Regions from separate parts of the Pseudonocardia sp. EC080619-01 genome, predicted to be linked through region 2. Evidence: riboswitches for the same ligand, from Rfam matches in the RefSeq annotation. Region 2 holds a riboswitch; the other holds the start of a gene.

Region 1 (4,380 bases), 2.9 Mb from region 2:
GCGGGCCGACCGTCCGGTGCGGCGGGCGACCGGGCCCGGCGGGCAGACCGCCGACGTCGTCGACCACGTCCTGGTGCTGCGCCGGGACGGGTGACGCTCAGGCGCGCAGGGTGTCCAGCAGCTCCGCCTCGACCGCCGCGAGCCGCGGGTCGGTGAGGACGTCCCGGGTCCGCGGCCGCGGGAGGTCGACGGCGACCTCCCGCACCACCGTCGCCGGCCGCGGGGAGAACACGATCACCCGGTCGGAGAGGAAGGCGGCCTCGCGGACGTCGTGCGTGATCAGCAGGGTCGTCCAGCCGTAGCGCTCGCGCATCGACTCCAGCCACTCCTGCATCCCGGTGCGGGTGAGCGCGTCGAGGGCGCCGAAGGGCTCGTCGAGGAGCAGCACCTCCCGCCCGCCGACGACGGTCCGCAGCAGCGCGGCCCGCTGCCGCATCCCCCCGGAGAGCTCGGACGGGCGCGCCCCCTCGAACCCGTCGAGCCCGAACGGGGCGAACAGCGCCCGCGCGCGCTCGCGGGCCTCGCGGCGCGACACGCCCGCGACCTCGAGGCCGAGGGTGGTGTTGTCGAGGACCGTCCGCCACGGGAAGAGCAGGTCCTGCTGGGGCATCAGCCCGAACGGGGCGCCGTCCACCGGATCGCCGTCGACCGTGGTCGCCCCGGTCACCGTGGCGCCGTCGAGGATCCCCGCCATCGCGGCGAACAGCGTGGACTTCCCGCACCCGGAGGGGCCGACGATGGAGACGAACTCCCCCGGCGCGACGTCGAGCGACACGTCGTCGAGGACGGCCAGGCCGCCGTAGGACACCGACAGGTCCCGCACCGCCACCTTCATCGGTGATCACCCCGGTACCAGGGCGTCACCAGGCGCTGCACGACGTGGGTCAGCCCGAACAGCGCGACCGAGAGCACCGCCGTCACCGCGACGGCGGCGAGCACCAGGTCGGTGCGGAACTGGTTCTTCTGCAGCTGCATGAAGATCCCCAGCCCGGCACGGGCACCGACGTACTCGGCGAAGATCGCCCCGGTGACGGCGTAGGTGATCGCGATCCGCAACGACGTGAAGAACGACGGCATCGCCCCGGGCAGCCGGACGTAGCGGAACCGCTGCCAGCGGCTCGCCCCCATCGACCGCAGCAGCGCCGTGGCCGACCGGTCCGTCGCGGCGAACCCCTCGATCAGGCCGACGGTCACCGGGAAGAACGTCACCAGCGCGATGACCAGCACCTTCGGCAGCAGCCCGAACCCGAACCAGATGATCAGCAGCGGCGCGATCGCGACGACCGGGAGCGTCTGGGACGCCACCAGCAGCGGGGTCAGCGCCCGGCGCAGCCACGGGGAGAAGTCCACGCCGACCGCGATGGCCCACGCGACCAGCAGCGACACGGTGAACCCGACGACCGTCACCTGCACCGTCGGCAGCGTGTTCTCCCACAGCACCGACCGGAACGCCCAGCCCTGCTCGACGACGCGCAGCGGCGAGGGCAGCACCTGCGGCCGGACCCCGGTGACCGCGACGGCCGCCTGCCAGACGGCCAGCAGCGCCACGACCAGCAGCGCGGCGGGGGCGAGCCGGCGCATCACGGTGTCAGGTAGTCGTTGGTGAACCAGGTGGAGAAGTCGGGCTTCTCGCGGACCGGGGCGCCGTCGGGCCCGGCCACCGTCCCGGTGTCGTAGAGGAACCCGGAGAACGCCGACCACTTCTCCGGCGTCTGGAAGCCCACGCGGCCCTGCTCGTCGCGCAGGTAGCCGTCGGCGAGCATCGTCGCGCCCCGGTCGACGAGCTGGTCGTCGGTGAAGGCGCCCGGGTTGGCCTCGGACAGCATCCGGGCCGCACCGGCCGGGTCCTGCGCGGCGAGGGCGTAGCCGCGCTGGGCGGCCTGCACGAAGGCGCGCGCCCGGTCCGGGTTCTGCTGCAGCCAGGTCGAGTTGCCGACGAGGAGCACGTTGTAGGCGTCCGGGAAGCCGCAGTCGGTGTACCGGAACGTCTTCAGCGGCTCGCCCCGCAGCTGCGCCTCGATGCCCTCGACGTTGACGAACGGCTCGGTGAAGTCGGCCTGCCCGGCGTAGAGCGCCTCGTAGGCCGCGGTGTTCAGCACCTCGGTGCGGATGTCGCCGCGCCCGCCGTCGTTGCGGATCACCGCCTGCATCTTCGCGACCTCGCCGGGCTCGCCGAACCCGGCGTAGACCTTGCCGTCGAGGTCGCGCGGCGACCGGATGTCGGCCCGGTCGGCGCGGACCGCGATCTCGGTGGCCCAGTGCTGCAGGACCGCCATCACCGAGGTGATGTCGGCCCCTGCGGCCCGGGAGTAGGTGAAGGAGCTCTGGAAGCTGATGCCGAAGTCCGCGGCGCCGCTGCCGACGAGCGTGTCCGGCGACGTCTGGTTGTAGGGCAGGAACTCGACGTCCAGTCCGGCGTCGCGGAAGTACCCGGCCTGCTGGGCGGCGAACAGGCCGATGTGGTTGGTGTTGGGCGTCCAGTCCAGCGCGACGCGGATCGGCTGGTCCCGGTCCGCTCCCCCGCCGTCGCCGCCGGCACAGCCGGACAGCGCGAGGACGAGCGCGAGCAGCAGGACGATCGGACGGGCACGTGAGAGCACGAGAGCGGCCTCCCTACGCCGGTGTCACCCGGATCAGGTTCGAACGGTCGGCGGCCGGTCCTGCCGCCCTCTCAGCCTCGGTGCGCGGGCTCCCGCGGTACGGCCGGTCAGCCTACGCGGGTACACCGGCCCGGGCGAGCCGCGCCCGTCGATCACCAACCGTTGATCGTCATCACCCTGCGTCACGTCCGAGCGCGAGACGCGAGCCGGTGTCACCGAGTCGCCGCTCGATCGTTATCCTCGGGCTCCGCGAGAGCGACGCTGCGTGACCGGCCGGATCCGAATCCGCGGACCCGTCCGACGCGGCGCGGAAGGGACGAGATGGCGGCCTCCCCGTGGATCTCCGGAACGGCCGGCCGCGTGACACCCGATCCTGCGCCCGCCCTCGTGCGGGTGGCGCTGCAGGCCGGGTCGACCTCGGTCGCCCACGTCGACGTGGCCGCGATGCTGTCCGGTCTCTGCGTGGCGCTCGTCCCCGCCGCAGGTGTCGGCGGTGCCGCCCTGCTGCTCCGTGAGCCGGCCGACCCCCGTGACCCGAAGGGCCGGCGGGTGTTCGGCTCGGACACCGCCGCGACCCGGCTCGGGGAGCTCCAGCGCCGTGCCGACGCCGGGCCGGGCCCGGCCGCCGAGCGCGGCGACCGGGTGCTGCTCACCCCCGACCTGACCCGGTCCGGGCCGCCCGAGCTCGCCGCCGCGGCAGCGGACTGCGGGCTGGTCCGGTCGCTCGCCGTCCCGGTACCGATCGCCGGCCGCACCGGCGGGGTCCTGCAGCTGTTCGCCCGGGGCGGCCCGAAGGACCGGCTCACCGAGGACCTGGCCGACGCGCTGCGCGCGGTCGTGACGGCGCTGGCGGCCCGCATCGCCGACGTCCGGGAGATCGCCAGGCTGGAGCAGGCGGCGGCCCGCGAGGCGGGGACGGGCACGTCCTCGCTCCCCGGTGCGCCGTCCGCACTCCCGGGGGTGCCCCCGGGAGCCGAGCTGCGCGGGACTGCCCGGCCCGGCGGCCCACGGGACGGTGCCGCGAGCCCGTGGGCCGGGCGGTCCCCGGTCACGGGTCCGCCGGGCCGGTCGGCTCCGTCGGGCCCCGGTTCGCCGGGCCCCGGTCGCGGCCGGGCCGCCGGATCGGACTCCACCCGGGCGGGGGACCCGCGCACGCGCACCGACGGACCGGACGACGACCGCGCCCGGCCGCGCGACCCGTGGCCCGCACCGGCGGGCGATGCGCCCGCACGACCGTCCGGCCCTCCGGCGCCCCGATCGGCGGATCCGTCCGCGGCGGGGCAGGCGGGCCCGGTCCCCGCCCGGCTGCCGTCCCCGCGCGACCCGATCAGCGGTGGCACCCGGATCGGACGCGCGGACGGTCCGCGGAACGGCTCCGGCCGCACCGCGGAGCCGGGTCGCGACGGCGGCCGGCAGTCCGGCCCGCTCGGCGGACGACCGCAGGCCCCCGGGCCCCGCGAGGGTGACGGACCGCTCCCGCGGACACCGGCCGACCGGTGGATCGGCTCCCGGGCCGATCCCGCGGCCGACGCGGCCGGCGACCGGGAGGACCACGGGGCGGACGGTCACGACGACGACGTGCCGCCGCGCGCCGACCGGACGGCCCTCATCCCGGTGGCGCGCCGGTCGGGCGGGACCGGGTCCGGCCCGCAGGTCCCCGCGCAGCGCCGGGCCCGGCACCGTCGCCGGTCCGACTGAGGGCGTCGCCGCCCAGGCGGCGGACGGCCGCACCGGGTCCGGCCCGCCCGGTCGACCGGTGCCGGCCACGGCCGCCCGGACC
Region 2 (4,380 bases):
TTGACGGTCAGCGATCGGTCCATGCCCCCACCCCAGCAGGTGCGCACCCGCACGGCGATCGGATTCCGGGCCCGGTACACAGGTCCGATGCGGTGGTACGCGGAACGTCCCGACCGGCTGGCGCGACAGGTCGTCGCCGACGTCGTCGCAGTGCTGTGGGTGGTGCTCGCGCTGGTGGCGGGTGTCGCGGTGCACGACGGGCTCCGGGCCCTGGAGGGGCCCGGCGAGTCGCTGGTCGCGGCGGGCGGCCGGGTCTCCGACGCGTTCGCCGGGGTCTCCGGCGCGGTGTCGGCGGTCCCGTTCGTCGGTCCCGATCTCGCCCGTGCGTTCGAGCCGGCCTCGGGCGCGGGCGCGGACCTGGCCTCGGCCGGACGGCAGTACGGGGAGACCGTCGGGACGCTCGCCGCCGGGTCGCTGGTCGTGGTCCCGCTGGTGCTGCTGCTCCCGGTGCTGCTCGGCTGGCTGCCGCTGCGGCTGCGCTACGCCCGCCGGGCCGGGGCCGCGGTCGCCGCCCGGGACACGGCGCCGGACCTGCTCGCGGTCCGCGCCCTCACCCGCGTGCCGGTGGCCCGGCTGACCCGGATCGCCCCGGACCCGGCGGCCGCCTGGCGGGCCGGGGACCCGGACGTCGTGCGGCGGCTGGCCGGGCTGGAGCTGGAGGCGTTGGGCCTCCGGCTCGTGAGTGGTTAGTGCGGCCCGGACCGACTTTTCCACTCACGGGCTGCTTGCCTGCGCCCAGTACCGGCGCGGGATCCGCCCGGCGTGCCGGGCGTCCCACCCGGCCTCGACGCCCCGCCGCATGGCCCGCGCCATCCGCTCCGGATCCGCGGCGCGGGTGACGGCGGTGGCGAGCAGGACGGCGTCGCACCCCAGCTCCATCGCCTGCGCGGCCTCGGACGCCGTGCCGATGCCCGCGTCGAGCACCACCGGCACACCGGCCTCCGCGACGATCATCTCGATGTTGTGCGGGTTCCGGATGCCCAGTCCGGTGCCGATCGGCGAGCCCAGCGGCATGACGGCCGCGCAGCCGGCCTGCTCCAGCTTGCGGGCGAGCACCGGGTCGTCGTTGGTGTAGGGCAGCACCGTGAAGCCGTCGTCGACGAGCTGCTCGGCGGCGTCGAGGAGCTCGACCGGGTCCGGGAGCAGGGTCCGCTCGTCGGCGACGACCTCCAGCTTCACCAGGTCGGTCTCCAGCGCCTCGCGGGCCATCCGCGCCGTCAGGACCGCCTCGGCCGCGGTCCGGCACCCCGCGGTGTTGGGCAGCAACCGGATCCCGAGCCTGCGCAGCAGGTCCAGCAGCCCGGTCCCGCCCTCGACGTCGACGCGGCGCAGCGCCACCGTCGTCAGCTCGGTGCCGGACGCGACCAGCGCCCGCTCCAGGATCTCCAGGTTGGCGGCACCGCCGGTGCCGGTGATCAACCGGGAGTCGAACAGGTGGTCCCCGAACGCGAGCTTGTCCATCGTCATCCTCCCTGCACGGCGGTCAGCACCTCGATCCGCGCGCCCTCGGCCGGGACGAACCCGGCCCGCGCGGCGCGCGGCACCACCTCCCCGTCGACGGCGACGGCGATGCCCCGCTCGGGCATGCCGGCGTCGGCGAGCAGGCGGACGAGGTCCGCGCCGTCGTCGATCTCGCGCTCCTCGCCGTTCAGCACGATGCGCATCGTCAGCTCCTCTCCGCCGCGGCCGGTGCGAACCGGCGCGGGTCCGCCGCGCGGGCGGCGGCGGGCACGTCGTCGCCCCGCAGCACCGCGGCCGCCGCGGCCACCGTGACCGGGACGAGCAGCATGCCGTTCCGGCCGTGTCCGGTGGCCGCGACCAGGCCGTCCGGCCCGGTGCGGCCGATCAGCGGCAGGTTGTCCCGGCTCCCCGGGCGCAGCCCGGCCGCCGTCTCGGTCAGCTCGTACTCGGCGATCCCGGGCAGGATCCGCTCCGCGTCGCGGAGCAGGTCTCGGACCCCGCCGACGGTGACCGCCGTGTCGAACCCGTTCTCCGACGTCGTCGCGCCGATCACCAGGTCCCCGTGACCGGGTACCACGCGCGGCACGGCGTACACCGGACGTCCGTCGACGAGTGCCCGCACCGTCCGGGACGGCGGCGGCAGCGCCCCGGACCGGCGGGTGAGCCGCAGGATCTCGCCCTTGACCGGGCGGACCAGGCCCGCCAGCGACGGGTGCAGCGACGACGAGTGCGCGCCCGCCGCGACCACGACGACGTCCGCCCCGACCTCGGTCCCGTCGGTGAGCCGGACCCCGGTCACGGCGGTGCCGTCGTCGCACACGGACTCCACCGCGCGCTCGTCGATCCGCACCCCGCCGCGCTCGCACGCGGCGCGCAGCGCCGCCAGCAGCAGCCGGTTGTCCACCGAGGGGTCCCCCGGCACCGAGAGGCCGCCCCGGACGTCCGGGCCGATCGCCGGTTCGAGCCGGCGCAGCTCGCGCCCGGTCAGCCGCTGCACCGGCCTGCCGAGCGAGTCGAGGTGACCGGCGAGGGCGTGCAGCTCGTCGCGGTCACCGGAGCCGGTCGCCACCACGACGGTGCCCTCCGGGTGCAGCCCGGCGTCGGCGCCCGCGTCGGCGGACAGCTCGGCGGCGAAGCCGGGCCAGCGGGCGACCGAGTCCAGCCCCAGCTCCAGCAGGTCCTCCTCGCCGGGCCACGCCTCGGTGACGGGGGCCAGCATCCCCCCGGCCACCCAGGACGCCCCGGAGGCCGGGGCCGGGTCGAACACGGTGACGCGGTGACCGGCGCGCGCGGCCTCGCGGGCCACCGCGAGCCCGATCGCCCCGGCACCCGCGACGGCCAGTCGGACGGTCATGGATCTGCCACCTCGCTCCCTGCGCCGGCATGACCCGGATCAGGTTCGACGGTCGGGACCGCGCCTGGTCCCCTCTCAGCCCGATCGCCGGGCTCCCGTGGTTCTCGGTCGTACGAGTCCCCAGGCTACGCCGTAGCGTGCGGTCCGTGTCCGACACCGATCCCCGCGCCCGGCGGCTCGCCCGCCTGCAGGACGCGCGGCTGTACGTGTGCACCGACGCCCGCACCGAGCGCGGCGACCTGGCCGAGTTCGCCGACGCCGCCCTCGCCGGCGGGGTCGACGTCGTCCAGCTCCGGGACAAGGGCGGCGACGACGGCCCGCTGGAGGCCCGGGCGGAGCTCGCTGCCCTGGAGGTGCTCGCCGACGCCTGCCGCCGGCACGGCGCGCTGCTCGCCGTGAACGACCGGGCCGACGTCGCGCTGGCCGCCGGCGCCGACGTGCTGCACCTGGGGCAGGACGACCTGCCCGTGCACTGGGCCCGCCGCGTCGTCGGCGACGACGTGCTCGTCGGCCGCTCCTCGCACAGCGCGGACGAGACGCTCGCCGCGGCCGGTGAGGACGGCGTGGACTACTTCTGCGCGGGCCCGTGCTGGCCGACCCCCACGAAGCCCGGACGGCCGGCACCCGGCCTCGACCTGGTCCGCGAGGTCGCGGGCCGTGCCCCGGCACGGCCCTGGTTCGCGATCGGCGGGATCGACGAGGAGCGGCTCGACGCGGTGCTCGACGCCGGGGCGGACCGGATCGTCGTCGTCCGGGCGATCACGCAGGCCGACGACCCGCGCGCCGCCGCGGCCCGGCTGCGGGCCCGGCTGCCCCGCTGAGCCCCGGACGTACGGCGGCCCCGATGGGCCGATCGCCCACCGGGGCCGTGCGCTGCGGTGCCGGAGCGGCTCAGTTGGACGGAGCCGCGCCCCCGCTGCCCTGACCGGACTGTCCGGACCGGTCGGACCCGCCCGACCCGGAGTCGGGCTGCTGGGTCGGCAGCACCCGGCTGAGCCCGTCCTGCAGCGGGTTCCCGCCGCTGCCCGAGCCGTCCTGCTGCTCCGTGCCGCCCTGCTCGTCCTGCGACGACTCGGTGCTGCTGGTGCTGCTCGACGACTCCGAGGTGCTCGTCGCGGACTCCGACGTGCTCGTCGCCGAGTCCGACGAGTCGGTGGAGCCACTGCCGTCGTCGGTCTCCGGTGCCGGGGCGGGGCCGGTCACCACGCTCCCGACCGAGGTGCTGGAGCTGTTGCCCGCCAGCGACGATCCCTTCACGACCTCGATCCCGGTGATCAGGAACATCGACACCGCGAAGGTCAGGACGCCGAGCACCGCGGAGACGATCACCGTCCGCCGGGTGAGACGGACCCGGCGCCAGCGCCCGTGCCCCGCGGAGCGCGACGGCTGGGCCGGCGCCTGCGACGGGTCGAGCAGCACGGTCTCCTCGCCGGTGGGGCCGGCGACCCCGCGCCCGGACGACTGACCCGCCGCCACGACCGTGCCCTCGGCGACGCCCTTGCCCTTCTTGGCGGCCGCCTTGTCCTTGATCTCGATGGCCTTGTCCCGGCTCACCTCGAGCGAGC

What was found. A riboswitch is a leader RNA that binds a small molecule or an ion and turns the genes downstream of it on or off. The one in region 2 is predicted to bind thiamine pyrophosphate.
Region 1: linked by a shared signal. The riboswitch ahead of AD017_RS01805 (ABC transporter substrate-binding protein) and the one ahead of thiO (glycine oxidase ThiO) in region 2 are both predicted to bind thiamine pyrophosphate.

Annotation. Positions count from the first base shown of each region.
Region 1 covers NZ_CP012184.1:399,220-403,599, forward strand. The annotation lists gene AD017_RS01790 (bifunctional 2-polyprenyl-6-hydroxyphenol methylase/3-demethylubiquinol 3-O-methyltransferase UbiG) at 1-94, shown strand, start outside; gene AD017_RS01795 (ABC transporter ATP-binding protein) at 98-835, opposite strand; gene AD017_RS01800 (ABC transporter permease) at 832-1,581, opposite strand; gene AD017_RS01805 (ABC transporter substrate-binding protein) at 1,581-2,600, opposite strand; TPP riboswitch at 2,594-2,706, opposite strand; gene AD017_RS01810 (hypothetical protein) at 2,961-4,298, shown strand.
Region 2 covers NZ_CP012184.1:3,300,562-3,304,941, reverse strand. The annotation lists partial or broken gene AD017_RS36305 (class I SAM-dependent methyltransferase) at 1-23, opposite strand, end outside; gene AD017_RS15575 (hypothetical protein) at 88-690, shown strand; gene AD017_RS15570 (thiazole synthase) at 715-1,461, opposite strand; gene thiS (sulfur carrier protein ThiS) at 1,464-1,664, opposite strand; gene thiO (glycine oxidase ThiO) at 1,667-2,815, opposite strand; TPP riboswitch at 2,814-2,921, opposite strand; gene thiE (thiamine phosphate synthase) at 2,953-3,636, shown strand; gene AD017_RS15550 (hypothetical protein) at 3,707-4,380, opposite strand, start outside.